One region of the Priestia sp. 40 genome, then DNA from elsewhere that is predicted to be linked to it. Evidence: a T-box and tRNA genes for the amino acid it is inferred to sense, from the RefSeq annotation. Region 1 holds a T-box; the other holds one or more tRNA genes.

Evidence for each region. The T-box of region 1 lies ahead of ACO1DI_RS08040 (valine--tRNA ligase). A T-box ahead of a tRNA ligase gene usually reads a tRNA of that ligase, here a tRNA-Val.
Region 2: it has a tRNA-Val gene. The T-box ahead of ACO1DI_RS08040 (valine--tRNA ligase) is inferred to sense a tRNA for this amino acid. The anticodon was not compared.

What each region holds. Positions count from the first base shown of each region.
Region 1 is NZ_JBMPZA010000005.1:1,327,591-1,343,342, reverse strand. It holds gene ACO1DI_RS08070 (uroporphyrinogen-III synthase) at 1-89, shown strand, start outside; gene hemB (porphobilinogen synthase) at 107-1,087, shown strand; gene hemL (glutamate-1-semialdehyde 2,1-aminomutase) at 1,104-2,393, shown strand; gene spoVID (stage VI sporulation protein D) at 2,541-3,689, shown strand; gene ysxE (spore coat protein YsxE) at 3,767-4,816, shown strand; gene ACO1DI_RS08045 (hypothetical protein) at 4,828-5,025, opposite strand; T-box leader at 5,256-5,500, shown strand; gene ACO1DI_RS08040 (valine--tRNA ligase) at 5,583-8,225, shown strand; gene ACO1DI_RS08035 (bifunctional folylpolyglutamate synthase/dihydrofolate synthase) at 8,321-9,619, shown strand; gene ACO1DI_RS08030 (DUF420 domain-containing protein) at 9,776-10,333, shown strand; gene ACO1DI_RS08025 (hypothetical protein) at 10,519-10,713, shown strand; partial or broken gene ACO1DI_RS08020 (prepilin peptidase) at 10,710-10,925, shown strand; gene ACO1DI_RS08015 (prepilin peptidase) at 10,986-11,465, shown strand; gene ACO1DI_RS08010 (SPOR domain-containing protein) at 11,583-12,665, shown strand; gene ACO1DI_RS08005 (Maf family protein) at 12,777-13,346, shown strand; gene radC (RadC family protein) at 13,362-14,048, shown strand; gene ACO1DI_RS07995 (rod shape-determining protein) at 14,278-15,303, shown strand; gene mreC (rod shape-determining protein MreC) at 15,323-15,752, shown strand, end outside.
Region 2 is NZ_JBMPZA010000015.1:187,521-203,272, reverse strand. It holds gene ACO1DI_RS15905 (gluconate:H+ symporter) at 1-820, shown strand, start outside; gene ACO1DI_RS15900 (DUF1349 domain-containing protein) at 975-1,586, shown strand; gene ACO1DI_RS15895 (YitT family protein) at 1,625-2,245, opposite strand; gene ACO1DI_RS15890 (Lrp/AsnC family transcriptional regulator) at 2,418-2,867, shown strand; gene ACO1DI_RS15885 (arylamine N-acetyltransferase family protein) at 2,895-3,650, opposite strand; gene ACO1DI_RS15880 (DsbA family protein) at 3,699-3,848, opposite strand; tRNA gene ACO1DI_RS15875 (tRNA-Val) at 3,979-4,050, shown strand; gene ACO1DI_RS15870 (hypothetical protein) at 4,211-4,564, shown strand; gene ACO1DI_RS15865 (DEAD/DEAH box helicase) at 4,759-6,204, shown strand; gene ACO1DI_RS15860 (copper homeostasis protein CutC) at 6,269-6,898, shown strand; gene ACO1DI_RS15855 (hypothetical protein) at 7,028-7,162, shown strand; gene ACO1DI_RS15850 (amino acid permease) at 7,235-8,626, opposite strand; gene ACO1DI_RS15845 (general stress protein) at 9,074-9,412, shown strand; gene ACO1DI_RS15840 (MBL fold metallo-hydrolase) at 9,544-10,266, shown strand; gene ACO1DI_RS15835 (TetR/AcrR family transcriptional regulator) at 10,271-10,849, shown strand; gene ACO1DI_RS15830 (BglG family transcription antiterminator) at 11,109-13,058, shown strand; gene ACO1DI_RS15825 (PTS sugar transporter subunit IIB) at 13,221-13,526, shown strand; gene celB (PTS cellobiose transporter subunit IIC) at 13,540-14,898, shown strand; gene ACO1DI_RS15815 (PTS lactose/cellobiose transporter subunit IIA) at 14,912-15,241, shown strand; gene ACO1DI_RS15810 (6-phospho-beta-glucosidase) at 15,238-15,752, shown strand, end outside.

The DNA of each region.
Region 1 (15,752 bases):
CAGCGAACGAATATGGAATTAAGCATCTTGTTCCTAACACATACACAATAAATGGTATGATAGATATGTTGGTTAGTTGTTTTGAATAATAAAGGAGGATTTTAACATGAAAGATTTACAATTTACACGTCATCGTCGTCTTCGTAATTCTGTAAATATGCGTGCACTTGTACGTGAAACACATTTACATCCTGAAGACTTTATATATCCTATTTTTATTGTAGAAGGTGAACAAAAAAGAAATGCTGTAAAATCAATGCCAGGTGTGGATCAAATTTCTTTAGACTACTTGAATGATGAAATCCAAGAGTTAGTCGATTTAGGAATCAAGTCAGCTATGGTATTTGGTGTTCCAGCTGAAAAAGATGCGGTCGGCTCACAGGCATACCATGACCACGGAATTGTCCAAAAAGGTATTCGTCAAATTAAAGAAAATTTTCCAGACTTTGTTGTTATCGCAGATACATGCTTGTGTCAATACACAGATCATGGCCACTGTGGTGTAATTGAAGACGGAAAAATCTTAAACGATCCTAGCCTTGACTTATTAGCGCGTACAGCAGTTAGTCAAGCTAAAGCAGGAGCGGATATTATTGCGCCTTCAAACATGATGGACGGTTTCGTGGCAGCTATTCGCCATGGTCTAGATGAAGCTGGATTTGAAGATGTGCCTGTGATGTCTTATGCTGTTAAATATGCATCTGCTTTTTACGGACCATTCCGCGATGCAGCGCATTCTTCTCCTCAATTTGGAGACCGTAAAACATATCAAATGGACCCAGCCAATCGCTTAGAAGCACTTCGAGAAGCGGAATCTGATGTCGAAGAAGGAGCAGATTTCTTAATTGTAAAACCAGCTCTATCTTATTTAGACATTATGCGCGATGTGAAAAATACGTTTAATTTACCGGTAGTGGCTTATAATGTGAGCGGTGAATATTCAATGATTAAAGCGGCAGCTCAAAACGGCTGGGTAAATGAAAAAGAGATTGTTCTTGAAAAATTAATTAGCATGAAGCGTGCAGGAGCGGATTTAATTGTAACGTATCATGCTAAAGACGCAGCACGCTGGTTATCTGACAAGTAATTAAGGAGGCTTATACATGAGAAGTTATGAAAAGTCAAAAGCAGCTTTTTTAGAAGCGCAGCAATTAATGCCGGGTGGAGTAAACAGTCCTGTTCGTGCATTTAAATCAGTAGATATGGATCCTATTTTTATGGAACGAGGAAAAGGCGCTACGATTTACGATATTGACGGCAACAAATATATTGACTACGTCTTATCATGGGGACCTTTAATTCACGGACATTCCAACGATCAAGTAGTTGAAGCAGTAAAGAAAGTAACGGAATCTGGTACAAGCTTTGGTGCACCAACATTAATTGAAAATGAGCTTGCTAAGGTTGTGATTGAGCGCGTTCCTTCAATCGAAATCGTCCGTATGGTGAGTTCAGGTACGGAAGCAACGATGAGCGCACTGCGTTTAGCACGTGGCTATACGGGTCGTAACAAAATTTTAAAATTTGAAGGTTGTTACCATGGACACGGTGACTCTCTTCTCATTAAAGCTGGCTCAGGCGTTGCAACGTTAGGCCTACCAGATAGCCCGGGAGTGCCTGAAGGAATCGCTAAAAATACGATTACAGTGCCGTACAATGATTTAGAAAGCGTACAATATGCTTTTAAAGAATTCGGAGATGACATTGCCGGAGTAATCGTTGAACCGGTAGCAGGAAATATGGGTGTGGTACCACCTCAGCCAGGTTTCTTACAAGGGCTTCGTGATATCACATCAGAATATGGGTCACTGCTCATTTTTGATGAAGTAATGACAGGGTTCCGCGTAGCGTACAACTGTGCACAGGGCTACTATAACATTACGCCTGACTTAACTTGCTTAGGAAAAGTAATCGGTGGTGGTTTACCAGTAGGTGCTTACGGTGGTAAAGCTGAAATTATGGAGCGAGTTGCACCAAGCGGCCCGATTTATCAAGCAGGTACATTATCAGGTAATCCGCTTGCGATGACAGCTGGATACGAGACGTTAACGCAGCTGACACCTCAATCCTACGATGAGTTCATTCGTAAAGCAGATCGATTAGAAGAAGGATTGATGGCAGCAGCTGAAAAATATGATGTGCCGTTTACGGTAAACCGAGCTGGTTCAATGATCGGTTTCTTCTTTACCAACGAACAGGTAATAAATTACGAAACAGCGAAAACATCGAATTTAGATTATTTTGCAGCTTACTATCGTGAAATGGCTAATGAAGGCGTGTTTTTACCTCCTTCTCAATTCGAAGGAATGTTTCTATCAACTTCTCATACAGATGCAGACATTGAACATACAATTGCAGCAGCTGAAAAAGCTTTTTCGAAGTTACGTGGATAAACAGCTAAATGAGATTGGTTTTTATATCAAAGCTTACGGAGGATTCCGTAAGCTTTTTTAGTTTTCAAGACATATTTTAATTTATTTGTTCATACATCTTTAATGACCGCGCTATTACCTGGCGGGTGTTGGAAGGGGGAGAACAATTTGTCGCAGGATAATTTATCATGTCTGCGTTTTTCCGTAGAAGAATCAGTATGGTTTCAAAAAGGACAGGAAGTCTCACAACTTTTGTCTATCTCCTTAGAGCCTCAAGTATCTATTCAAGAATATGACCAATATGTGTCTATTCGAGGAGCATTACAATTAACAGGTGAATACGAAACGTACGAGGGAGAGCACTCGTTACGCGAATATACAAATGAGAATCAAGTGCAATCTATCTCTGTCCGTGAAGACGGAACGGCTGAATTATCACATCAATTTCCTGTTGATATTACCATTCCTAAAAATCGTATTCAAAGTATTGAAGATGTATATGTATCTATTGATTTATTTGATTATGAATTACCAGGCACAAATCAGCTGCAGCTAATGGCTGACTTGTCCATCACAGGATTGTACGGGGAACAGCATGAAGAACGAGAAGAAGAGGAAGAGTTTGCGGAAGAACAGCACATCGTCTCCTATGAAGAAGTGGACGATGCTGAAGAGGTATATACTGAAAACTTTGCTCAAGAAGAAGAGGAACAAGAGGAGCAAGAGTTTGACGTAAGCTATCGTGAAGCTCCCGCACTTTTAGAGGCAGAGGCTATTGAAGAAGATCATTCAGAAGAGCCTCCTAGTTATTTTTCATCTGTATTCAAAAAAGAATCTCGTGCTGAGCCGGTCGTGGAATATGAAGAGGAAGCATATGAACCATTTGAAGTCGAAGTGAAAAAAGAGGCGCAAATCGAGGAAGAAAGAGAAGACAATGTGATTGAGCTCTTTCAGCTTCGTCAAGAGCACGAAAGCTTCGAAGAATCGCAAGCTAGTGAATTGAATACGTATGCTGACGTTCAGCAAGAGACTGAGCAGGAAGAAGCTGAGCAAGAAGAGGAAAAGATTATTGTTGAATTTCGGAAAGAAGAAAATGAAAGCGGCCGAAATGAAAACGCCCTTTATTTAACAAAGCTCTTTTCGCGGGAAGAAGAAGCTTTTTCAACGTGGAAGCTCTGTATTGTTCAAGACGGAGATTCGCTTGATACGATAGCAAACCGCTATAATACGAATGTACAAAACATTTTACGAGTGAATAATTTAGGAGATGAATATGAGCTGGAGGAAGGAAGCATCTTAAATATTCCCGTTCGTTAAAGTCGGAAAGAAAACAGTTTTGACGCATATAATGTCTTAACTGTTTTCTTTATTTTTTACGAGGAAGGAGAATATAGATGCAGCGGACAGTAGCAGACTACAAAGTATTGTTAAAAGAATATGACTTAGATGTTGACTTTATCGAAGACTACGGAAAAGTAAAAAAAGTCTATACAAAAACTGGCGTATTTGCGCTTAAAGAAATGGCGAATCATCAAGAGCGAAATCAGAACTTCATTCAAAAGCTGCAGAACGTGTATCAAAAAGGGTGGATGGGCTTTGTCCCTATTTATCAAACGAAGCGTTCTCAGCCTATTGTTTCAGATGAAAGCGGCTCGTATTACTTAATGCCGTGGCTCCCAAATAATCCAACCGAAGAGCGTGATATTCGATATCATAAATTATTTCAAGAGCTTGCTAAGCTTCACGGCGCTTCGGCGCAGGAAGTAGAAGTGAAAAAAGAAGATATAGAAAATCATTATACATCGATGAAAGAAACGTGGGAAAAACGTCAGGAAGAGCTGAAGCAGTATGTAGTAGAATGCGAGAAGAAAGTGTATATGTCCCCGTTTGAATTGCATTACTGTACATTTTATTATGAAATGACAAGAGCGCTTGAGTTTGGTTTTGGAAAGCTCGATCAGTGGAACGATGAAATGGAAGAAAAGGAAAAGATCCGGCTGGTTACGTCTCATGGAAAGCTATCGGCTAAACATTTTATCTATGACGAACGGGGAAATGGTTTTTTTATTAATTTTGAACATGCAAAAGATGCTTCACCGATTTATGATTTGGTCTCATTTTATTTCCGTACTCTTCGCACGTACCCAGTAACGACCTATGACAGCTATGAGTGGTTTAGTACGTATGAAAAACATTTTGCTCTCAGAGAAGAGGAAAGACTGCTTTTGCACAGTTATTTAGCGTTTCCAGAACCCTTGTATCAGTGTATCGTTCAATATAGGCAGCATAAAGAAAGTAAAACGGAGCTTGAACATATGCAGTCATTTATTCGAGCATACTGGCTAACAAAAAACATTGAACAGCTCAATATTAAAATATTTGAAGTAGATCAGCAAAAAAAAATGGCAGCGGAAGCAGCTGCACAAGCCCAAGCGAACGAATAGCGCTTGGGTTTTTAAATCCAGTCCGAATATAAAGCAACCGCTAGTATGGCAAGTAGTGCCAACAACAGTACATCAAAGGTTGTAGGGAAAAATAGTGTACGTATACCTTGAAAAATTGTTAAAGGAACAATAAACTGTCCACAAGCCGCTCCTGCTGTTTTGAGCCATCGCTGCAGCTGATACGAATTTACATTTATTCGTTTCTTCATTTGTACATGCCCCTTTCAATCCACGTGCCCAGGTTAAAGTCAGTATATGAAAAAAGAAAGAAATGGTGCCATTTTTTTGAGCGGACTCTTCATTTTATTTCCAAAATTAGCGAGTGAATGAAAAAATAAAGAGCAGAACAAAAAAATTATGAATATAATCGTAAAAAAGTGGAGAAGATTATTGACGATTCAACATTTTTTCATATAGTATAATTAAGAGAAATTCATACATAAATACAGTGAATAGGAAGAGTACGGGATGTTCGTCTTTCAGAGAGAGAAATCAGCTGCTGTGAGATTTCTTAAGAATGTGCACTCGGAAGGTCGCCTATGAGTAGCTTTTTTGAACAGCTGCATAGCTCAGTAGAAAAAGCCGGTTAATCAACCGTTATGAAATGAAGTGTATAGGCTTATCAAACGGGATACGTCTATAAAAAAAGGTGGTACCGCGAAATCAACTCCTTTCGTCCTTTTATTAGGAAAGGAGTTTTTTTATGTTTATAAAAGCTTTACACAGTTTCTAAAGACTGAAACTTTATATTATGGAGGTATACATTATGTCTGAAAAAGAAGTGACTCTTCCAACGAAGTATGATCCAAAAGCCGTTGAAGAAAATCGTTATCAGTATTGGTTAGACGGGAAGTTTTTTGAAGCAACAAATGACCCTGAAAAAGAGCCATACACAATTGTAATTCCACCCCCAAACGTAACGGGCAAGCTGCATTTAGGCCACGCTTGGGATACAACGTTACAAGATATTTTAACGCGTATGAAGCGCATGCAAGGCTATGATGTTCTATGGCTTCCTGGTATGGACCATGCGGGAATTGCAACGCAGGCAAAAGTAGAAGAAAAGCTTCGCAGCGAAGGGAAAAGCCGCTACGATCTAGGCCGCGAAAACTTTGTAGCTGAAACGTGGAAATGGAAAGAAGAATATGCAAGCTTTATTCGCCAGCAGTGGTCGAAGCTAGGACTTGGCTTGGACTATTCACGGGAGCGCTTCACGCTTGATGAAGGTCTTTCTAAAGCAGTGCGTGAAGTATTCGTAACGCTTTACAAAAAAGGGTTAATCTATCGCGGAGAATATATTATTAACTGGGATCCAGCTACAAAAACAGCTCTTTCAGACATCGAGGTTATTTACAAAGATGTACAAGGTGCGTTTTATCATATGCGCTATCCGTTGGCAGATGGTTCTGGACATATTGAAATCGCAACAACTCGTCCTGAAACAATGCTAGGAGATACGGCTGTAGCTGTTCACCCTGAAGATGATCGCTATAAGCACTTAATCGGCAAAAAGGTTGTCCTTCCGATTGTAGGTCGTGAAATTCCAATCGTAGGTGATGATTATGTAGATATGGAATTCGGTTCTGGTGCGGTAAAAATTACGCCTGCTCATGACCCGAACGATTTTGAAATTGGAAACCGTCATAATTTAGAGCGTATTTTAGTGATGAATCAAGACGGTACGATGAATGACAAAGCAGGTAAATATGAAGGAATGGATCGTTTTGCTTGTCGTAAGCAAATTGTTAAAGACCTTCAAGAAGACGGCGTATTGTTCAACATTGAAGACCATATGCATTCAGTAGGTCACAGTGAACGAAGCGGTGCCGTTGTTGAACCTTATTTATCAACTCAGTGGTTTGTAAAAATGCAGCCGTTAGCAGATAAAGCAGTAGATCTTCAAAAACAAGAAGAAAAAGTAAACTTTGTGCCTGATCGTTTTGAAAAAACATATTTACACTGGATGGAAAATATTCGCGACTGGTGTATTTCGCGTCAGCTTTGGTGGGGGCACCGCATTCCAGCTTGGTACCATAAAGAAACTGGAGAAGTATACGTAGATCATGAGGCTCCAGCAGATATCGAAAACTGGGAACAAGATTCAGATGTATTAGACACATGGTTCAGTTCAGCGCTATGGCCATTCTCAACAATGGGCTGGCCCGATGTGGATGCAGCTGATTTCAAACGCTACTACCCAACAAACGTGCTTGTAACAGGCTACGATATTATTTTCTTCTGGGTATCTCGTATGATTTTCCAAGGTCTTGAATTTACGGGTAAACGTCCGTTTGATGATGTACTCATTCACGGTCTTGTACGAGATGCTGAAGGTCGTAAAATGAGTAAATCACTTGGTAACGGTGTAGATCCAATGGAAGTAATCGAGAAATACGGTGCGGATTCTCTTCGCTACTTCTTATCTACAGGAAGCTCACCAGGACAAGATTTACGCTTCAGCTTTGAAAAAGTCGAAGCGACGTGGAACTTTGCAAATAAAATTTGGAATGCTTCTCGTTTTGCATTAATGAACATGGACGGCATCACATTTGAAGAACTTGATTTATCAGGTGAAAAATCTGTTGCTGATAAATGGATCTTAACGCGCCTAAATGAGACGATTGAGCATGTGACAAAATTAGCTGACAAATATGAATTCGGTGAAGTTGGACGCATTCTTTATAACTTTATTTGGGATGATTTCTGCGATTGGTATATTGAAATGGCTAAACTTCCTCTTTACGGAGAAGATGAAGCAGCTAAAAAGACAACTCGCTCCATTTTAGCTTATGTACTTGATAATACAATGCGACTTTTACATCCATTCATGCCGTTTATTACCGAAGAAATTTGGCAAAGCTTGCCGCATGAAGGCGAATCGATTACAGTAGCTAAATGGCCGGAAGTACGCCCTGAGCTTTCTGATAAAGAAGCTGCTAACGATATGCGTTTACTTGTAGATATTATCCGCGCTGTTCGTAACATTCGTGCTGAAGTGAACACGCCGATGAGCAAACAAGTAAAATTATTTATCAAAGCTAAAGATGAAAATATTCAAAGCCAGCTTGAAAAGAACCGTGCGTATGTAGAACGTTTCTGTAATCCAAGTGAGCTTGTGATTTCAACGGATGTTTCATTAGATGAAAAAGCGATGACTGCTGTGGTAACAGGTGCAGAATTAATTTTACCTCTTGAAGGTTTAATTAATATCGAAGAAGAAATCGCGCGTTTAGAAAAAGAATACGACAAGTTAAACAAAGAAGTAGAACGTGTACAAAAGAAATTAAACAACCAAGGCTTTATTGCAAAAGCGCCTGCTAAAGTAGTAGAAGAAGAGCGTGCAAAAGAGCAGGATTATGTTGAAAAACGTGAAGCTGTTCAGTCTCGTATTGCTGAATTACGCGGATAATCAATGGGTTAATGAATGAACAGAAAAGCGTGGCTTGTATAGCGACGCTTTTTCTTTACATAATAATAGCGATGGAAAAGAAAGGTGAATAAAAGATGATAACGACATATGAAGAAGCGCTTGATTGGATTCATAACAGACTTCGATTTGGAATCAAGCCGGGATTAGAACGAATGGAATGGATGCTAGAGCAGCTTGATTTTCCGCAGCAAAATATAAATGCTATTCATGTTGCTGGGACGAATGGTAAAGGTTCTACCGTTTCTTATTTACGAAACATGTTAGAAGAAGCGGGGTATAAAGTTGGAACGTTTACTTCTCCTTATATCGAAACATTTAATGAGCGGATCAGTGTGAATGGACAGCCTATTTCAAATGAAGCAATGACCGCTCTTGTTCAGGAAGTAAAGCCTGTAGTGGAGCGACTAGAACATACGGATTTAGGGTCAGCAACGGAATTTGAAGTGATTACAATCATGGCTTTTCTTTATTTCGGCTATCATGATTCAGTTGACTATGTTGTGTTTGAAACAGGTCTTGGGGGACGATATGATTCAACAAACGTTGTGAATCCTATGGTGAGTATTGTTACAAACATTGGATTTGATCACATGGCGATACTAGGTGATACGGTAGAAGAAATTGCAGCAGAAAAAGCGGGGATTATTAAAAAAGAAGTTCCTATTATTACTGGTGCAGAGCAAGTAAAGGCGCTTGACGTCATTACAGAAGAGGCAAATTCGAAGCAGGCTTCGTTATTTGTGTTAGGAAAAGAATTTAAAATTGAAAACTATGAGCCCTTAGCAAATGGAGAAGGCTTTACGTTAAAAACGCCGTATGGTACATTTGAACACTTGCAATTAAATATGCTTGGCTATCATCAAGTTAAAAATGCAGCTTTGGCTGTGATGGCCGTTTGTTATTTAAAAGAAAAGAAAAAGCTTTCTATCTCCAATGAGCAAATGATAAAAGGAATTCAGCATACAAAGTGGAATGGCCGCTTTGAGATAGTAAATGAGCATCCTTTAACGATTATTGATGGCGCTCATAATGCAGAAGGCATTGATAGCTTGTTATCTACTTTACGCCTTCATTATGAAGATCGAAACATTCATTTAGTTTTCAGCTGTTTAAATGATAAAAGCGCAGATCGAATGGTCCAAGAACTTGAAACAATCGCTGCAAGTATTACATTTACGTCGTTTGACTTTCCTCGTGCTCGTCCGGCTCAAGAGCTTTATGAGATGAGTACTCATCATAATAAGCATATGGACGAGGAGTGGAAAAAAGCAATTGCTTACGTAAAGGAAAAGGCGACAGGTGAACAAGACATGGTCGTGATTACAGGGTCTCTGTATTTTATATCAGAAGTAAGGGCTTTTCTTCTCAAATGAGCAGAAGCAGCAAGTGAAATCTTGCTGCTTTTAACATAATGTAAGGAAGGGATACGGATAATAAGGAAGCACTAAGTTCAAAGTATTGTCACTTTCGCCCCCTAGGTAAGTGATATATAATAAACATGTACATCACTAAATAAGGAGATTGTTAACATGAGTAAGAATAATGAAAAAATTGTACCGAAAAGCAATAAAAACTTTACCGGTATTATTCTTACCTTTTCAGTGATAGCGAATGTTATTATTTTACTGCTATTCTTTTCGAATATTGGCTATCAAGGAAAAGTAAGTTTTGATTTGACTATCTTTCCACGGTTAAATGCTATTTTGAATAGTTTTACATTTATTTTTTTAGTTGCAGCGTTGATTTCAATTTTTAGGAAAAATATCAATGCTCATAAAGGTTTTATTTTAGCAGCATTCACTTCCACACTGCTCTTTTTAGTTTCATATTTAACGTTCCACTACATTTCCACAGAAACAGCTACGTTCGGTGGAGAAGGAATCGTTCGTCCCATTTACTTCTTCATTTTGATCACACACAGTTTCCTAGCAGCGATTATTGTTCCGCTGGCACTGTTTGCACTTGTGTGGGGCTGGACAATGCAAGTTGAAAAACATAAAAAAATTGTGCGATGGACAATGCCAATCTGGCTTTATGTAAGCCTTACAGGTGTAATTGTCTACTTATTTATGGCTCCTTACTATTAAAAGACGTCTGCTTTTGCAGACGTTTTTTTATGCTGTTTTTGTTTTTTAATGGTATAATCCTTATTACCTATAAAAAGGATGTTTTAAGGAAGGAGGCATACAAAATATGACTTTTATGGGTATTATGATTCAGTTTATTAATAAAGGAGCTGTTTGATACTAATCAATAAAGGAGAGATATTGAAATGAATAAACTGTCAACGAGGAATAAAGGAATTTCTCTAATGAACGTGATCATACTGGTTATCATAATAGGTCTTCTAGCAGCTTTTCTCATTCCGTTTATTGGCAACTATTTAAAGGAAAAAGATACATTCCTTCACTCAAAAGAACATCTACAATTAGTAAACAAGACGCCTGATATGGAAGAAATAGTATGAGTTTAATTTATCTCTATGCATTTGTTTCAGGTATCACGTTAGGTTCATTTTATAACGTAGCAGGCCTTAGAATCCCTCAGAAAAAATCTATTTTATCTCCAAGATCTCATTGTCCACACTGTTTATACGTTCTTTCTCCACAACAATTAATTCCCATAGTCTCCTACATCAAAAATGCAGGAAAATGTAGTATGTGTCGCAAAAAAATCTCCTTCATCTACCCATTCATAGAATTTTCGACAGGAAGTTTATTTGTATATGCTGTTTTTAGATTGAATACGACGTTAGAACTGATTGTCATATTAACCTTTGTTTCTTTTTTAACAATTATAGTTGTCTCAGATATAGCCTATATGATTGTCCCAAATAAGGTGCTGCTTTTCTTTTTGCCTATCTTTCTTCTTGAGCGTCTTTTCATTCCATTAACTTCGTGGAGTGATTCCTTAATGGGAGGAGGAATCGCATTTTTTCTCCTCTTTCTAATCGCATTTCTCAGCGGAGGAGGCCTTGGAGAAGGAGATATTAAATTGTATGGTTTGATTGGTATTGTGCTTGGAGTAAAGCTTGTTTTGCTATCGCTTTTTTTAGCTATATTAATAGGCGGAACCGTTAGTATAGGAGCGTTATTAATGAAAAAGGCAAAGGTAGGTGTACCAATTCCTTTCGTTCCTTTTATTTTTATAGGGACAATCGCTGCTTATTTTCATGGAAACGAATTGATAGATTGGTATGTTAGCAACTATTTTTATTGACCTTCAAGTCTTCGACAAATTTGAAATTTCTGTAACTAAATAGCGAAAACCTTTTGTAACAAGACGACAAATGTCTTGTTATTTTTTTTTCTTCTATGATAGCATGGAAAAAAGTGTATGTTTTATGTCGGTTTACCTCAGCTTGCAACCGGTACTAAGACTACGTTAACTAAAGGCGGTGGGGCAGTGGACAAGCAGGAACGAAAAATTTCAATTAAAATCAATGGTCAATCTAAGGATGAGAAGGAAGAACAAGCGCCAGAAAAAGACGAATTTACGTGGGTTCTTCCGGAACCGTCATCCAAAGATTCTCATGTGGAAGAAAATAAAGTGGTGTTTATTGAAGATGTAAGAAATGAAAAAAAGAAAAAGCCACGATTACATCCTAAAAATGTTTCGATTAAAACCGTAAACGGCGGTGTGATCAAACGCACAGCTGTGATTGTACTGCTAGCAGTCGGAATAGGCAGCGGCATCGGTATGGTTGGTGTGAAAATGATGACAGGAAGCGAACAGCCTGTGAGCAAAGCACAAACAAGTGAGCAAACGAAAGAAGAAAAAGCTGCTCAAACAGCGTCTACCACTGAAAGTGTTGGTAAAGCTGAAAAGAAAAGCGAACAGGAATCAAAAGGGACGTCAGCTGCTGCTTCTACTTTAGAACCTTTTTCCTTTTACATTGTACAAGCAGGTGCTTTTTCATCAAAAACTGCTGCGAACAAAGCAATGGATAAATGGAAAGAAGAGAACGAGGCAGGCGAGATCTTTTCACCTAAAACCTATTCTCTTGTCGTTGGTGCTGCCACTGGAGAAGAAAAAGCGAAAGCACTTAGTAAAACGTATAAACAACAAGGTAAAGATGTATATGTAAAGTCTTATGAAATTAAGCCCACTAGCGAATTAGGGAAAAAAGATCAAACGGTTATAACAACAGCACAGCCGTTTATGGCTAATCTTTTAGATCAATCTGTTAAAGCGATTGAAGGAGAGCGGGTAGCCGATATCAAATCTCTGAAAAAAGAGCTGACAAAAGTTCAGAAAGAAGCGTCAAATGAAAACATTAAAACTATGGTGAGCACCCTTCAAAAAGCTGCTGCTTCTCTTTCTTCATATGAAGACAATAAAAGCAGTAAAGATGCTTGGCTTGCTCAGCGATACGTGTTAAAAGCTCTTCAGCAGTATGAAAGCCTTGTAACGTCTTAACAAGTGAGGTAGTGTAATGCTGCCTCACTTGTTTATTGTCATTTAGAGATGAAATTGCTAAAATAGCGGTGTGTCCTTCTTTTTTTAAATCAAAATGCAAAGGTGAGATGTATGAAACAAACATTAATTTTAGCCTCAGGCTCTCCTCGTCGAAAAGAATTACTTCAGCAGCTTCACATTCCCTTTACCGTTCACGTTAGTACAATCGAAGAGATCGTCAATCCATCATACACTCCGTCCGAGGTAGTAATGGATTTAGCTAGGCAAAAAGCAGTGGACGTCGCTTCGCATCATAAAGAGGATATGGTCCTAGGTGCCGATACAGTTGTCGTCTATGGCAATCGCATTTTAGGAAAGCCAAAAACGAAACAAGAAGCGATTGAAACACTTACGATGCTGTCAGGTCAAAAACATCAGGTATTAACTGGAGTAGCGTTCGTATCAAATTCAAAAGTTCATACGTTTTATGAACAAACAGATGTAGAGTTTTGGCCGATTGAACAAGATGAAATCGTACAGTACGTAGAGTCAGGAGAGCCTATGGATAAAGCGGGTTCTTATGGAATCCAAGGTCTCGGTGCTGCGCTAGTTAAAAAAATTGAAGGAGACTATTTCTCCGTGGTGGGCTTGCCGCTCTCCCGAACAATACGTGAGCTAAAACAATACGGTTTCGTCTACTAAAAAGGAGTGACGAAATTGGATCAATCATTGTTAATTAAAGATTTCCCTCAAGATGAAAGACCTCGAGAGCGCCTTGTGTCAATGGGTGCTTCTAGTCTTTCTAACCACGAGCTTATTGCTATTTTGCTGCGCACTGGAACCAAAGATGAATCTGTTCTTCAGCTGTCCAATCGCATATTAACGCATTTTGAAGGTCTTCAACTTTTGCAGCATGCATCGCTTGATGAAATGATGAATATTAAAGGTATCGGACCTGCAAAAGCAATTCAAATTATAGCGGCTATTGAAATAGGTAAGAGGATTGTACAGCGGAAATCTAGTCAGCGATATACCATTCATGGCCCTGAAGACGGAGCTAATTATGTGATGGAAGAAATGCGCGTGCTGTCTCAAGAGCATTTCGTCTGTTTATACCTCAACACGAAAAATCAAGTTCTCCACAAGCAAACCATTTTTATCGGAAGCCTCAATTCATCTATTGTCCATCCAAGAGAAGTATTTAAAGAAGCCTTTCGTCGTTCAGCTGCATCCCTTATTTGTATTCATAATCATCCCTCCGGCGACCCTACTCCCAGCAGAGAAGATATAGAGGTAACGAAGCGCTTAAAAGAGTGCGGATTTATCATAGGAATTGAATTGTTAGATCATTTAATTATCGGAGATCGAAAATATATTAGTTTAAAAGAAAAAGGATACATGTAAGGCTATGCTTTTTAAAATCCTTGGGTTATAATAGTAGTCATGATTTTAAATGACAAGTTCTTTACAATCATTCGTTATTAATAGACAAAGTATGACTTTTTATCATACAATATTTGGCGTTGACATCTATGAAAAAAGTATAGAAAATAAAAAATGTTACTTATGAAATGAAGAAATTGAATTATGGAATTTTTACCTTTGCATTTTGGTAAGAGAAAGGAAGAGACACATGTTTGGAATCGGTACTAGAGACCTTGGAATAGATTTGGGTACTGCAAATACGCTCGTTTATGTAAAAGGAAAAGGAATTGTTGTGCGTGAGCCGTCTGTTGTGGCTTTGCAAACTGATACAAAACAAATCGTTGCGGTAGGTAACGATGCAAAAAATATGATTGGTCGTACACCTGGGAACGTAGTAGCCCTTCGTCCAATGAAAGATGGAGTTATTGCAGATTACGAAACAACTGCGACGATGATGAAATATTACATCAATCAAGCTCAAAAAACAAAAAGTTTGTTTGCCGGTAAGCCGTATGTAATGGTTTGTGTACCTTCTGGCATTACAGCTGTTGAGAAACGTGCCGTTATTGATGCGACTCGTCAGGCTGGCGCGCGTGATGCGTATACAATTGAAGAACCGTTTGCTGCAGCAATCGGCGCCAATCTACCGGTTTGGGAGCCAACGGGAAGCATGGTAGTAGATATTGGCGGAGGAACAACAGAAGTTGCGATTATTTCTTTAGGGGGAATCGTAACATGTCAGTCAATCCGTATCGCTGGTGACGAGATGGATGAAGCGATTATTCAATATATTCGCAAGAATTACAATTTAATGATCGGTGAGCGTACGTCAGAAGCATTAAAAGTAGAAGTCGGTTCTGCCGGAATTCCAGAAGGTATTGAAAACATGGAAATTCGCGGACGTGACTTACTAACAGGTCTACCGAAAACAATCGAAATTTCAGCAGAAGAAATTGCAGAAGCGCTAAAAGATACAGTGGCTTCTATTGTCGATTCAGTAAAAAGTACATTAGAAAAAACACCACCTGAACTTGCGGCAGATATTATGGATCGCGGTATTGTATTAACAGGCGGTGGCGCATTGCTACGTAATTTAGATAAAGTTATTAGTGAAGAAACAAATATGCCGGTTGTCATCGCAGAAGATCCGCTTGACTGTGTTGCAATTGGAACTGGTAAAGCGTTAGAACACATTGATTTATTTAAAAATCGTACAAGCGATTCATATCGCTAAATATTAAGAGGTGTAGATCGTGCCACAATTTTTCTTAAATAAACGTTTAGTTATTTTATTGGTCAGTATTATTGTATTAGTGGCATTGATTGGTTTTTCGTTAAATGGTCGTAAAAATGTAACGTGGCCTGAACAGTTTGTCAAAGATACGGTTGGTCTTGTTCAGGCTACCTTTAATGAACCCGCACAATTTGTAGCGGGTTTCTTTCAGAATGTAGGTGACTTAAAGCGTACATACGAAGAAAACGAGGTATTAAAAGCCCGTTTAGACGAACGCATGCAATTAGAAACGAAAGCCAACGCTTTGCAGCAAGAAAATAAAAAATTAAGAGCACAGCTCGACAAAAAAACGGATTTAAGTCAATACAACCCAATCGAAGCAACAGTTATTGCTCGTAATCCAGACCGTTGGCATGAGGTAATTGCCATTGATAAAGGGACGGTTCATA
Region 2 (15,752 bases), on a different contig from region 1:
CGGAGCAAATACGGGGAAAGTGCTTTTATACGCGTTAATCATTTCTATTCCAGCCGCAGTTATCGCTGGCCCCGTTTTTGCAAAATGGGTTAACAAACGAGTAATTCCAGAAGGAGAGCCTGATTTAATTCGTATCACGACAACATCTAAAGATCTTCCTGGTACAGGAGTTTCATTCTTTGTTATTTTACTTCCTGTTTTATTAATGGTCTTAGCAGCTATAGCACCTGTTATTAACGGATTGCCAAGCGGCGTAGTGAAGTTTGTAGAATTAATAGGAAGTCCATTAATTGCACTTTTAATTGCTTGTTTTGCAGCGTTTTACCTGCTTGGAAAACGTCAAGGTATGACAAAAGATGTTATTAAAAAACTAACGGAAGAATGTTTGCTTCCTGTAGGATCTATTGTTTTAATTATTGGTGCAGGCGGCGGCTTCAAACAAGTATTAATCGATAGCGGAGTCGGTACAACGATTGGTCAAATGTCTGAACATCTGTCTCTATCACCACTTGTACTTGCATTTTTAATCGCCGGTTTGATCCGTATCGCTACAGGTTCAGCAACAGTTGCATTAACAACGGCAGCTGGTATTGTCTCACCAATCATTGAGCACATGTCCGGTGTTAACTTAGAACTTCTTGTTATCGTTACGGGTGCGGGTTCGTTAATGTTCTCTCATGTGAATGATGCAGGCTTCTGGATGGTGAAAGAATATTTAGGGTTAACAGTGAAAGAAACGTTCAAAACATGGACCGTTCTGGAAACGCTTCTATCCTTTATTGCTTTTGCAGGAGCACTTATTCTAAATGCAATTATTTAAAAGTAAGACTCTTTTACTCTATGTAAAAGAGTCTTATTTTTTTATGAAAGAAAAGAATTTACAAGAAAAATAATCAAAATATTTTATTTATTCTTTAAATTATGGCAGAATAGAAATAGGAGAATAATAGCTTCTAAGAAGGGAATGACAGAGAGTGAGTAATCAACTAGTATTTTTCACAAACTTTTCAGAAGGAAAATTAGATTCAGACGTTTCTTGGTATTGTCCACCAGCTCAATTTCAAATTGATACGGAAACGAATCGATTAGTGATTAAAACAGACGCTAAAACAGATTTTTGGCAGCGTACTCATTATGGCTTTGAAGCGGACAATGGACACTTTCTTTACCGTGAAGTAGAAGGCGACTTTGAAATCATGACAAAGGTGCATACATATCCAGTTAATCGCTACGATCAGGCAGGTCTCATGATTCGTGTATCAAAAGATACGTGGATCAAAACGTCAGTTGAATACAATCCCGATGGTCCTAACCAATTAGGAGCAGTCGTAACCAACCATGGCTTCTCAGATTGGTCCAGTCAAAATTTTACTCAAAACAAATCGGCGCTTTATTTTAAAATTCAGCGCAAAAACGATGATTGCACCGTTTGTTATTCAAGTGATGGAGATTCTTGGACTCAGCTCCGACTCGCTCACTTATTGAACTCAACCAAAGAACCTGTTCAAGTTGGCATTTACGCTTGTAGTCCTCAAGGAGAAGGATATGAAGCCCAATTTGATTTTATAAAAGTAGAAAAAATGTAAATAAAAACCACGATTTAGCCACAGCTAAATTGTGGTTTTTATTTAGAAAGCGCATTATCTAAAGGCTGTGTGGCAGAAGGAGATGTCGGTTGATTGTGTAAAGCAATCTTTTGCTTGAAATAGCTAATGACAAAACCTGTAATCGCAATGGACATAACCGAAAAAATTCCTTTTGAAAGGCCAATTGAATACATGCTCGACAGCACGACAAGGAAATCAAATGAAAAATTCACTTTTCCAGGATCCCAACCGAATTTTCGCTGCGCGAATAATGCTAAAATATTAGCACCCCCAAGAGAAGCTCCGTTCATAAATAAAATGGATAAGCCAAGGCCGGCAATTAGTCCGCCCGTAACAGCACCCATCAGGCTGGGAAGGGTAAAAGAAGGAAGTAAGTGATCGAGTGAAGTGAGAAGCGATAGCAACGACACTGATCCTATAGTTGTGGCGGTAAATTTCCATCCCATTTGAAAGAAGGAAAAGAGATAAAAAGGAATATTAATGAGAAAAAAGATCACCGCAAACGATAAGGGAAGGGCATATGACAAGCTAAGAGACAGACCAGCTGTTCCCCCCGTCACTACGTGAGAGTGCCGCAAGATAAGAACACCAATACTCGCAATCGTACATCCAAGAATAATCCATAAAACTTTTTTCATAAATAAACCCCTTTGTTTGTTTTTTCGGAATTTTCATTTTCAATCATCTACTTTAATGATAGGATATTAAATAAAGAAAACACATGTATAAATGAAGGAAATAATGATTGTTCTGTTATCAACTTGAATAAAGATTTTATTTATTATATTCATTTTGAAAGGAAAGGTTTGTATGGATCAAATCGATGCACAATTATTATCTATTTTGCAAAGGGACGGGCGTATGACGATTAGTGATTTATCAAAAAAGCTGGCTCTTAGCCGTCCGAGCGTATCAGAAAGACTGCAGCGTCTTCAGGAACGAGGAGTGATCCAACGTTTCAGCGCTACGGTGTCTCCGAAAGCTTTAGGAAGAGATACACAGCTGTTTATTCAAGTAAGCGAATTAAAAAGAAAACCAGAGGAATTTGAAGACTTTATTGAGCGAAATGAAGACGTGCTTGAATGTCATCGCGTAACAGGACCGGTTTCTTACTTTATCAAAGCAGCCGTATCTGGAATGGATGGACTTCGAATGCTAGTGGATGAACTGATTCCTTATGGAAATGTGAATACCTCAATTATTTTAAAGTCGCCTGTAGAAAACAGAATGATTACCCCTATACAAAAACCGACCCCATAAGAGGCCGGTTTTTTGTGTAAGGACATATTAATAAAATCCTTTAATAATATAAAAATGATTTTGTAAAATATCAGTTATTTCTTCTTCTGAAACGTTTCTTTTCGTCTTTTTTTCGCCATCTGTTACAGTTAACGTTTCACCAGAGAGGGTAATGCGCCCTGTAGGGGTTGCGATCGTAACAAGGCGTTTGTGTACAAACGGAGAATCGGCTGACGTTTGATTGAACTCACACATAGGAGTAAAGTCGGTCAGTTTCTTAGGAAGCGTAGACACGCGGTACAGCGTTTTCCATACATCATCTTCCCATCGCTGCAAATCATACGTATGCTCAACAACGTTTGTCATGCGGTAAGAGCCGCTTACATCTCTTACTACTTCGCCATTTAAAGGCATTGGTTTGCGAACAGAATCTCCAAATCCAACGTCTACGATGTAAGACTGATTTTCAACCCTCACAAGGTTTGTAGCGTGACTTCCTTCAATTGTCCACGTGCCGTCGGGTTTTTTGACGGTAGCTGAAACGTAAGAGACTTCATATCCGCTTTCTTTTAACAGCCAGCCAAATAGCCCGTTTAATTCGTAGCAAAATCCTCCACGCAAATTTATAACTACTTTTTGAAAAATCCTCTCTAAATCAATGATAATAGGAGTTTGAGACAAAACGTCTAAGTTCTCAAAAGGAATATGAAGCATGTGCTTGTTCTGTAAAGCAGCTAAGTTTTCATAGGTTGGGCTATCCGGTTTCTTAGCTAAAAACCGACTAAAGTAATAATTAATATTCATCAAATACACCTCTTAGTGAATCATTTCTCTCTGTCTTTAGCAGAATGTTCATGTAACAGCGCTTTTTCGATTGTCTCTTTGGAAGCGAATCCTTTTAATCTTAGCTTTTTGTTCTTTAATGACTTCTCTTAAAGGCTTAGTTACTAGAAAACATAGTGGACAGACAAAATCAAAATAAAATTCAATATGCGCTTTCATCCCATCACGCTCCTTTATGGCATGTTTTTATTTTATCAAAAGTAAAGACGATCCTTCCAACTTGGGAACTGTGGAAAAATAGTTGACAAAATTGGATAACTCTTTCTATAATATAGTCAATACATATTACGAGCGATTAGTTCAGTGGGAGAATACATCCTTGACAGGGATGGGGTCGGGGGTTCGAATCCCTCATCGCTCATACCAAAGCCGTTTTCTTATTAATAAGAGAGCGGCTTTTTCACTTTCTTCATTGGTTTAGGAAGAATGCCACATTGTAAATCGTAATCATTACGTTTATAATAATTAAAACTAAATAAGTAAAACTATGATTTGTTTTAAAGTTGAAGGGTGGAGTGACCATGAATGAAAAGATGATGGAGGTTTTTGCAAGAGATATAATTGCTTCTCTTCCTTTTAACAAGCGAATGCTGTATCAATTCATTGAGGGAGTCGAAGATCGTTTAGCGCAAAAAGCTGAGACGAAAGAACATTTTTTAACACTTCTTAAACAGCAGTCTCCTCACCACCAAGCAGCTGAACGTTTTGGGATGAGCATTTACGAAACGGTTGCTTTAATGCACGAGGTTGAAGACGAAATTAGTGAAAAGTTAGAAAAGAAATTAGATAGATACAAGTGGATAGATTGCACAGATTATGCTACATATTCAAAACAAACTCTTAACAGTGCGCGCTATTATCTTATTATTTCTTAGTTAGTTTACTGATTTTGTATATTGTAGGTGTATGAACTGAAAATAAGTTGGACTTTAAAAATGAGTGTATATTCAAAAGCGGCTGATGTGATTTGAAATTTTGAGCGCGTATAGAAGAATTAAAGTATAATGAAACATAGTGCATCAGGTCATGATAAAGATAATCACTAATTTAAAATAAATGAGGGTACAAAATGAATCAAAGAAGTTTTAGTCAATACGGTCTTAGTGACAAGGTAGCTAAGGCACTTTCTAGCCTGCAATACAATCATCCTACGGAAGTACAAAGCAAGGTGCTTCCCATCGCGCTAGAAGAAAGAGATGTTGTCGTGAAGTCTCAAACAGGAAGTGGAAAAACGGCTTCCTTCGGCATTCCACTGTGTGAATTAGTTAATTGGGAAGAAAATAAGCCTCAGGCCTTAGTGTTAACGCCTACACGAGAGCTGGCTGCACAGGTAAAAGAAGATATTACCAATATCGGCCGTTTTAAGAGAATTAAAGCAGCAGCTGTCTATGGAAAATCACCATTTGCCAAGCAAAAAGTAGAATTAAAGCAAAAAACACATATTGTCGTGGGAACGCCTGGACGAGTGCTTGATCATATAGAAAAAGAAACGCTTGCATTAGAGAAAATTCGTTATTTGGTTATTGATGAAGCAGATGAAATGCTAAATATGGGTTTTATTGATCAAGTGGAAGCAATTATTCAACATCTTCCTAGTGAGCGTGTAACGATGCTTTTCTCGGCTACGCTTCCTGAAGATATTGAAGAGCTGTCTCGCAAATATATGAAGAAGCCGGTTGATGTTGAAATCAAAGCGAACGGATTAACAACAAGCACGATTGACCATTCTGTTATAACAGTAGAAAATGAACGTAAGTTTGAACTGCTGAAAGACGTAACTACAGTAGAAAACCCGGACAGCTGCATCATTTTTTGCCGCACACAAGAGCAGGTAAATACGCTGTTAGACGATTTAGATGATTTTGGGTATCCTTGTGATAAAATTCATGGGGCAATGGTACAAGAAGACCGTTTTGAGGTTATGAATGATTTCAAAAAAGGTAAATTCCGCTATTTAGTGGCAACAGATGTAGCTGCACGAGGAATTGATATTGATAATATCACACACGTTATTAACTACGACCTTCCGTTAGAAAAAGAAAGCTACGTTCACCGTACAGGAAGAACGGGACGTGCCGGTAAAAAAGGGAAGGCTATCACATTTGTAACGCCTTATGAAGAGAGAATGCTATCGGAAATTGAAGAATATATCGGTTTTTCAATTCCAACATCTACTCCTCCTTCTAAAGAAGAAGTACAGCAGGCAGCATTCGCTTTTACTGAAAAAATCAATGAACGTCCAGAAGTTAAAAAAGATAAAAGTGAGTCATTAAATAAAGACATTATGAAGCTGTATTTTAACGGAGGAAAGAAAAAGAAAATTCGAGCGGTTGATTTTGTGGGAACAATTGCGAAATTAGACGGAGTAACCGCAGACGATATTGGAATTATTACGATCCAAGAAAATGTCTCTTATGTAGAGATTTTGAATGGAAAAGGTCCAAAAGTGTTACAAGCAATGAAAAACAAAACGATTAAAGGAAAGAAATTAAAAGTTCATAAAGCGATTAAATAGCAGAAGGAAGTCCATCTTTTTAAAGGTGGGCTTTATTTATACAGCCAATAAAGGAGTTGAGAGTATGAAGTACATAAAAGAAGCGTGTGTAGAAGGGTATGAGCAGGCAAAAAAAGCGGAAAAGCTAGGAGCAGACCGCATTGAATTATGTGACAATCTCAGTCAAGGAGGCACTACGCCAAGTTACGGCACCATTCAATATGCAAGCGAACATCTTGATACAGATATCAACGTGATTATTCGCCCGAGAAGCGGCAACTTTGTATATTCGGGAGCAGAATTTCAAATTATGAAAAAAGACGTTAAAGCATGTAAAAACCTTGGAGTAAATGGAGTAGTATTCGGCATATTAACAGAAGAAAGTGAAATCGACTACGGACGTACTAAAGAGTTAATAACAGAAGCTCGTCCTTTAAGCGTTACGTTTCATATGGCATTTGATGAGATTAAAGATAAATACAAAGCAATTGATATACTTAGTGAATTGGGAGCAGACCGTATTTTGACCAAAGGAGGGAAAGGATCTGCTTTGCAAAATTTGCATATGATCCGAGAATTGATCACATATGCTAATGACCGTATTATTATTTTGCCCGGCGGAGGAATTCATGAAGGCGACGCAGAGCGGGTTATGAAAGAAACAAAAGCAGCTGAATTACACGGAACAAAAATTGTAGGAGATTTATCGGATTAAATAAAAAGAGGCTGGGACAAAAATATTTTAGTCAAAGTGAAAAACGAACCACTAATCAACATGTTTGATTGATGGTTCGTTTTTTTGTGATGGTAAATATAGTTTTATGTGTTTCGTTCCTTCTAGCAGTTGATTGGAGGGCAAGGCGAAGACTCCTGCGGGAACAGCGGAACAGATGAGACCCCGCAGGAGCACAAGCGACGAGGAGGCTCAGCGGCCGCCCGCGGAAAGCGAAGCCTTGCACGGAAATCAACTGCGGTGTAATAAGCAGTCCAGCTCATCTATCTCACTTGTTCGTCTTTAGATTGGATTCATTTAGTTATGTCTCAACCGCGTTTATTTTGATGTATTTTCTTTGCCTGCTAAGCCGCTCGTCATTTTGGTACGCTGAAAGAAAAAAGAACCTACGACGAGTACAGCAATTAAAAGAGTTAAGAAGAACTGAGAACGTAATGAATCAATAAATGCCATGGCTATAAAAATACTAGTGATGGCAAGGATTGTAGCGTAAGTTAAGTAAGGAAATAACCACATTTTAATTTTTAATGCTTCGGGATTTTCTTTTTCATATTTTTTTCTCATTTTAATCTGTGAAAATGCAATAACCAGATAGACAAGAAGTGCTACGCCACCTGATGCATTTACCAAGAATAAAAAGATTTTGTCCGGTGAAATGTAGTTAAAGATGACGCTGATGTACGAGATAACTGTACACGCTAATATCGCGCTAACCGGTACGCCTTTTTTATTTAACTTTGAAAAGCTTTTTGGCGCATCACCATTTTGAGACATGGAAAACAGCATACGAGAACTTGTATATAGACCAGAATTCAGACAGGAAAGAACAGCTGTTAAAATAATAAAGTTCATAATTTGAGCTGCAGCAGGTATATTCACTAATTCAAGGATAGATACAAATGGACTTTTCATTAGGCTTGATGAATTCCAAGGAAGAACGGTTACTAAAATAAAAATAGATCCTAAATAGAAAAACAAAATGCGATAAATAACGGTATTGGTCGCGATGGTAATGGCTTTTTCAGGCTGAGAAGATTCACCTGCTGCGGTTGCGACAATTTCTGTTCCCATAAAGGAGAACATCACAAGGGCAATGCCTAAAAATACAGAACTAATTCCATTCGGTAAAAAGCCGCCTTTGTGCAAAAGGTTGGAAGTGCCGGGAGAATCGATTCCTGGAATGAATCCACAAATAATAGCTATACCTAAAAGTAAAAAAAGAACGATACTGACGACTTTAATGAGGGAAAACCAATATTCAAATTCTCCGAAAGATTTAACAGAGTACAGATTGGTCATTGTTAATAAAAAAGTAAGAGCCAGGCTTACTCCCCAAGATGGCAAAAACGGGAACCAGTATTGAATAATATTTGCACCTGCAATGGCTTCAACAGCAATAACGATAACCCAGAAAAACCAGTATAGCCAGCCAATTGTGTAGCCGGCCCAAGGGCCTAATGCCTCTTTTGCATAAGTGGAAAAAGAACCGCTGGAAGGATTTGCAGTAGACATTTCGCCAAGCATTCGCATGACTAAAATAACGAGCAAACCAGCAAATGCGTACGAAAAAATAGAGCCAGGTCCAGCGGTGTTAATAAGTGATCCGCTTCCGATAAACAATCCAGCCCCAATAATTCCTCCAAGAGAAATCATTGTGATATGCCGGATCTTTAACTCTTTTTTTAACTGTGGCTGTGGATGGCTGTTCATTTGTGACCTCCTATATAACCTGAATTTTTAGTTAATATGGAGAATTATAGTATGTTATAAGGTGCAAGGACAGGATATTGTCAGAAGTTCTTTCATGTAAAAAAACCGGATATGAATTGTTGCATCCATATCTGGCTTACTCTGACACAGACATTCATTATGCGTATAAAGTACCTGATTAGCGTCTTTTCCCTTTCTTATAGTAAGCAATGTAGATGAATTTCTCATGAATGGTAGCTGAAAATAAGCTGAATGATTGTTTTAGATGCGTTAATCAAAAGAGGTATATATTTAATTAAAAGATAATATGAAATAAGATTCAAACTCTCTGTAAAGCGCTAAATGCGGGTTTTCCTTTCTGAAAACGGGTATATATAGTAGTAAGAAGTTTATTTTTTTCCTAAGTATAAAAGAAAGATGCGCAATAGAAACAGGAGGTTATAAATTATGAAACATGTTGAAGTAGTAGAAAACGGAGCGAATATTAACGAAGCAGTTAATCAATTTACAGATAAAGGTTTTGAGAAAAATGAAGTATACGTTTTTACCTATGACAAGGAAAATTCTAAAAATTTAACAGAAGTAACGGATACAAATATTATTCGACTGTCTGAAGAAGGTCCTTTACATTCAGCAGCGAGTTTATTTTTAACAAGAGAAGATGAGCTTCGAACAAAAATGGCTTCACTAGGCTTATCAAAAGACGAAACTAAAAAATATGAAGAAGAGTTAAAGAAAGGTAGTGCGATTGTAGTGGCTGCTACGGGAGAAAGAAAAGACGTTTAGTTTTGATAGATAGGTGCTGGTGCATCTATCTTTTTTCTGTTTTTCCAATATATGATTGATAAAACTAATGGCATTAGTTAAAATAAAAACTAATGGCATTAGTTTTTATTTTGATAATAGGGGATGAGGAAATGAGAATAGTTTGTGAGAAAATGTTGTATCAATTGACGTTTTTGCCTCGCTTTTTTCCAGTGAATTGCTATTTAGTCGAAGAGAAAGACAGTCTTACATTAATTGATGCAGCTCTTCCTTACAGCGCGTCAGGTATTTTGAAAGCTGCAGATCAAATTGGAAAACCGATTACTCGCATTGTTTTTACACATACTCATGAAGATCACATCGGAGCGATTGATAATTTGAAGAAAAGTTTGCCGAATGCTTCTGTTTATATGTCGCAAAGAGATTATCGATTATTTTCAGGAGATTTCATACTGAATTCTGAAGAACCTCAAAACCCAATCCGTGGAGGAATACCAAAACCAGGAAAGATTTCAACTAAAATTGATCATTTCATCGAAGAAGAGTCTTATATAGGCTCACTTGCTCCTATTTTTACACCTGGACATACACCTGGGTCTATGTCATTTTTAGACCAGAGAACGAACGCATTAATTGCCGGAGATTCTTTCCAAGTGCGGGGAGGAGTTGCGGTATCAGGTCAGTTAAAACCGCTGTTTCCGTTTCCTGCCTTTGGAACGTGGAGCAAAGAGCTAGCGCTTAAAAGTGCAGAAAAGTTATATGAATTAAATCCGTCACTTCTTGCTGTTGGACACGGAAGAATTATTTCTCAGCCGCTAAAATTGATGGAAAAAGCAATACAACAAGCAAAAATAAAAATAGAGAAAAGGGGATGAAGGGATGTCGCCACGACAAGGACTAGATTTCAAAAAGGTGATTCAAACAGGTGAAAATTTAGCCAATCGTGAAGGATTTTATGCTGTTACAATTGCTTCATTAGCCAAAGAATTAAATGTTCGTCCACCGTCTTTATATAACCATATAAAAGGGTTAGAAGAGCTGCGCAAAGAACTGGCTTTAAGTGGACTGCAGCAGCTACACTATCTTCTAAAAAGTGCTGTTGAACATGCTTCTGCAGAAGACGCTGTTTATCAGCTAAGTAAAGCGTACGTTTCATTTGTAAGAAAGTCTCCCGGAATATACGAAGCAACGGCAACGGTAGCACCAAGGATACAGGATGAGGAAGTACAAAAAGCATCTGATAACATCGTGTTTTTAGTGCTGGAGGTGTTGAAACCGTATCATCTTCCGGAAAATGAAGCCCTTCATGCTGTTAGAAGTCTTCGCAGCATTTTACATGGGTTTTCTTCTTTGGAGCAAAAAGGGGGATTTGGGATGCCGTTAAGTACTGATGAGACACTAGATTTTTTAATTCGTACGTTCGTATTGGGGTTACACCGGTATGAACAGACCCCATAAATTTCATTAATGCCACTAAGCCTAACGCTTTAGTGGAAATTGAAAAAAAACAGAAAGAATGATAGATTACAAATAAAGACATTTATTCCTATTGTTTTAGGGTTGTTACTGATGAAGCAGGCAAAACCTAAGCTGCAAGGACAGAAAAGATAGTTTCTGTTTGTTGCTGTTTAGGTATTTTTTGCTTTTGTTTAAAATAACCAGCCCTTTTAATTTATGTTATAAAGGGGAAATCTTCTGAGAATGGAGAGAAACAAACATGCTTAATTCAAGAATGATCGTCATATTAAGAGAACTAATGTCCGTACAGTCTACATTATCAACCGTTACGAGTGAATATTTAGCAACAGTAAATCAGGTATCTTCTCGAACTATTCGAACGGATATAAAACAGTTAGATGACATTTTGTCTCAGTACGGGGCCAAAATTAAATCAGCTAGAGGGACAGGATATGAGCTTAGCGTTTTAGATGAAAAACAATTTCATCAGCTATTAAAAGAACTTTCGGCTAATCAATTATTTGATTCAACTTCTATTCCAACCGTTCCTGATGACCGTGTGCATTATTTAATTAAAAGACTGCTGCTAGCAGACGAATATTTGAAGCTCGAAGATTTAGCAGACGAGTTGTATATTAGCAAATCAACGGTTCAAAATGATTTAAGAGATGTTAAAAAACAGCTGTGTAAGTATGATGTTCTTTTAGAAAAACGTCCTAACTACGGCTTGAAAGCTAAAGGGGACGAAATGAAAATGAGGTTTTGTATTTCTGAGTACATATTTAACCGAAAAGATAAAGAAGTAGATATGGTATACAATGAAATATCCATCCTGCCGCAAGAATCAATCTTAACGATTAAAGCCCACATTTTAAATCAAATAAAACGATATAATATTATGGTTTCAGATATTGGATTAAACAATTTAATCATTCATTTAGCAATAGCTTGTAAGCGAATACAAGAAGAAAATTTTATCTCATTGTATTCAGAAGACTTGCTTGAAATTATGGAGCATAAAGAATATGAAGTAGCAGCTGAAATTGTGAGGGAAATTGAAAAGGCATTCAAGATTCGTTTTCCGAAATCAGAAACAGCGTATATTGCCATTCATTTGTTAGGTACAAAAATGCTCAACAGTAGCAATCATGAAGACAAAGAAGTGAAGCAGTTTATTGCCGCAGATATTTATGAATTAACAGCGGCTATATTAGAAGCAATTGAAAAAGAGCTTCATTTAGGAATTAGTCAAGATTCAGAGCTGATTCTTGGTATGAGCTTACATTTGAAACCGGCTATCAACCGCTATAAATATGGAATGAATTTGCGAAACCCGATGCTTGAAGGAATTAAGAGTCATTACCCTCTTGCTTTTGAAGCTGGAATTATTGCTGGGAAGGTTTTAAAAAATCGCCTTGAAATTGACATGCATGAAACGGAAATTGGCTATTTAGCTTTACATATTGGAGGGGCCATTGAACGTCGGAAAATTATCAATCAGCCTAAGCGCTGTTTGATTGTATGTGCATCGGGAGTAGGGAGTGCCAAGCTATTATCATATAAGCTGCAGGCTACGTTTGGATTAAATCTTACTATTTTAGGAACAACTCAGTATTATAAGCTTCACCAAATGTCGCTGCACTCTTTAGATTTTATTGTTAGTACCATTCCAATTCCAGAGGATCTTCCTGTTCCTGTAGTACAAGTAAGCACAATTCTAGGAAACAATGATTTTAAAAAAATTGAATGTTTAATGAAGAATAAACCGCAGTCTTCGTTAGAATACACGAAAAAAGAATTAGTATATTTACAGCAAGAATTTCAAACGAGAGAAGAAGTACTTCATTTTTTAGGAGAGAAATTAACTCATCTAGGACTAGTTCCTTCTCAATTTATAGAATCTGTTTTTGAAAGAGAAGCTGCATCACCAACAAGTTTTGGCAATCTCGTTGCGATTCCTCATCCTATGGTTCCTCAAACGGATACGACGTTTTGGGCCATTTGCACGTTGAAAAAACCGATTATGTGGGAAGGAAACCTCGTACAATTTATTTGCCTTTTAAGTGTAAAAGCGAATAATCAAGGCGATTTGCAGAAGATGTACAGTTTGTTAGTCCGCGTTGTGGATGATAAGCAGGTCGTGCAGCGCTTAGTAAAGTGCAAGGATTATGAGGAATTTATCGAGGTGTTTATGAAAAATATTAGATAAAAAAAGAAGTCTGAGAGAGGGACTTCTTTTTTTATCTGAATGTTCAAACATAATTTTTCCGTTAGTAGCGGAAAAAGGTTGTGTATAAATGTAAGCGCTTTTATTTTAAGATAAAACTATCAACAAAACAGATAGCAAAATAAAAAAACGGGGGAATGACAAATGAATATTCTATTATGTTGTGCAGCTGGAATGTCTACAAGTTTACTAGTAACAAAAATGGAAAAAAGTGCTCAGGACCAAAGTACGGAGTATAAAATTTGGGCGGTTCCTGGTGACTCTGTTCGCAACCATATTGATCAAGCAGATGTACTTTTATTAGGACCTCAAGTGCGCTACTTGCTGCCGCAGCTTAAGAAGCTAGGTGAAGAAAAAGGAGTGCCAGTTGACGTTATAAATCCTGTTCACTACGGAACGTGTAATGGAGAACAAGTGTTAAAATTTGCAGTTCAACTAGTTTCAAAATAGGAGTGTGGACTACATGAGCAAATTTAATAGTATGCTTGAAAGCAAAGTAATGCCTATCGCCGGAAAAATGGCGGGTCAACGCCATTTACAAGCACTTCGAGACGGTATTGTTCTGACAATGCCGCTCATTATTATCGGTTCAGTATTTTTAATACTGTCGAATTTACCGATACCAGGTTACAACGACTTTATGGCAGGGATTTTCGGAAAAGAATGGGCAACAAAAATGGCCTATCCAGTTGGAGCTACATTCGATATTATGGCGCTGCTTGCTTGTTTCGGAATAGCCTATCGATTAGCCGAAAAATACGGAGTAGATGCTTTGTCCGCAGGTGCTATTTCACTTGCTGCTTTTTTACTTGCTACTCCGTATAAAGTGTCCTTTCTCCCAAGCGGCGCTAAAGAAGCTATTTTAGTAGACGGCGGAATTCCAACCGCTTTAATGGGAAGTAAAGGACTTTTTGTAGCAATGATTGTCGCGATTCTCTCTACGGAAATTTACAGATGGTTTATTCAAAAAGATATTGTCATCAAGATGCCTGATGGAGTTCCACCCGCTGTTGGAAAATCGTTTGCCGCTCTTATTCCTGGCTTCACGGTAATAGCATTTATTTGGATTTTACGTTTGTTAGTAGAACAAACGCATTTTGGAAGTCTTCACAATATTGTTGGAGAATTGCTTGGAAAGCCTTTAGGTGTGTTAGGCGGTAGTTTAGGCGGTACGCTAGTTGCCGAGCTTGTTATTATGCTCATGTGGTCATGTGGACTTCATGGAGCGAATATTGTCGGTGGAATTATGGCTCCAATTTGGTATGGAGCTATGGATGAAAACCGAATTGCATTTGCTAACCATGAAGCATTACCAAATATTTTTACACAGCAGTTCTTTGATATTTGGATTAATATCGGAGGCAGCGGAGCGACACTAGCTCTAGTCGTTGCCATGATTTTAAAAGCGCGCAGTCAACAAATGAAGCAGCTTGGTAAATTAGGAATAGGGCCAGCTCTTTTTAATATCAATGAGCCAATCATCTTTGGACTTCCGATGGTGATGAATCCAATGATGCTTATTCCGTTTATTATTACCCCTCTTGTGACGGTAGTAGCAACCTATATTGCCATGTCGACAGGACTGGTAGCAAAACCAGCAGGTATTGCGGTTCCTTGGACCATGCCTCCGATTATTTCTGGCTATTTGGCCACAGGAGGAAAATTATCGGGTGCAGTTATGCAAGCTATTAACATCGGAATTTCTGTTTGCATTTATTATCCTTTCTTTAGAATGTGGGATAAACAAAAATTCACTGAAGAAAATGGTATACAGCCTGCAGTTGAAGGGGTACCGAATGATACACAGAAAGATATTGTGTGAGGAGGGATAAAGAATGGAAAGCGTTCAAGAATATATTTTTAAATTAATCTTACATGGTGGAAACGGCAGAAGTTCAGCAATGGAAGCGATAGCGGCTGCCAAAAATGGGGATTTTTCAGAAGCACGTGAAAAGCTTACACAAGCTGCGGAAGAATTAAATGCTGCTCATCATATCCAAACGTCGTTAATTCAAGGAGAAATTAGAGGGGATAGCACAGACATTTCTCTGCTCATGATTCATGCTCAAGATCATTTAATGAATGCGATGACGGTAAAAGAAATGGCTACTGAATTTGTAGATTTATATGAAGCAATCAAAATTTCTGGGGGGATTACATTATGACAAAAGGTATTAAGATTGTAACGATTGGCGGAGGTTCAAGCTATACGCCTGAACTAATAGAAGGGTTTATTAAACGATATGATGAACTTCCAGTTCGAGAACTGTGGCTAGTAGACGTGGAAGAAGGAAAAGAAAAATTAGAGATTGTTGGAAATTTAGCGAAGCGAATGGTGAAAAAATCAGGTTTGCCAATCGAGGTTCATTTAACGTTAAATCGAAGAGAAGCACTAAAAGATGCGGATTTCGTAACGACTCAATTTCGAGTTGGCTTGTTAGATGCACGAGCGAAAGATGAAAGAATCCCGCTTAAATACGGGGTGCTTGGTCAAGAAACAAACGGACCGGGCGGATTATTTAAAGGACTTCGCACAATTCCCGTTATTTTAGATATCTGCCGTGACATTGAAGAGTTATGTCCAGAAGCTTGGCTGATTAATTTCACAAATCCTGCGGGCATGGTAACAGAAGCTGTGCTCCGCTATAGTAACATTAAAAAGATTGTAGGACTTTG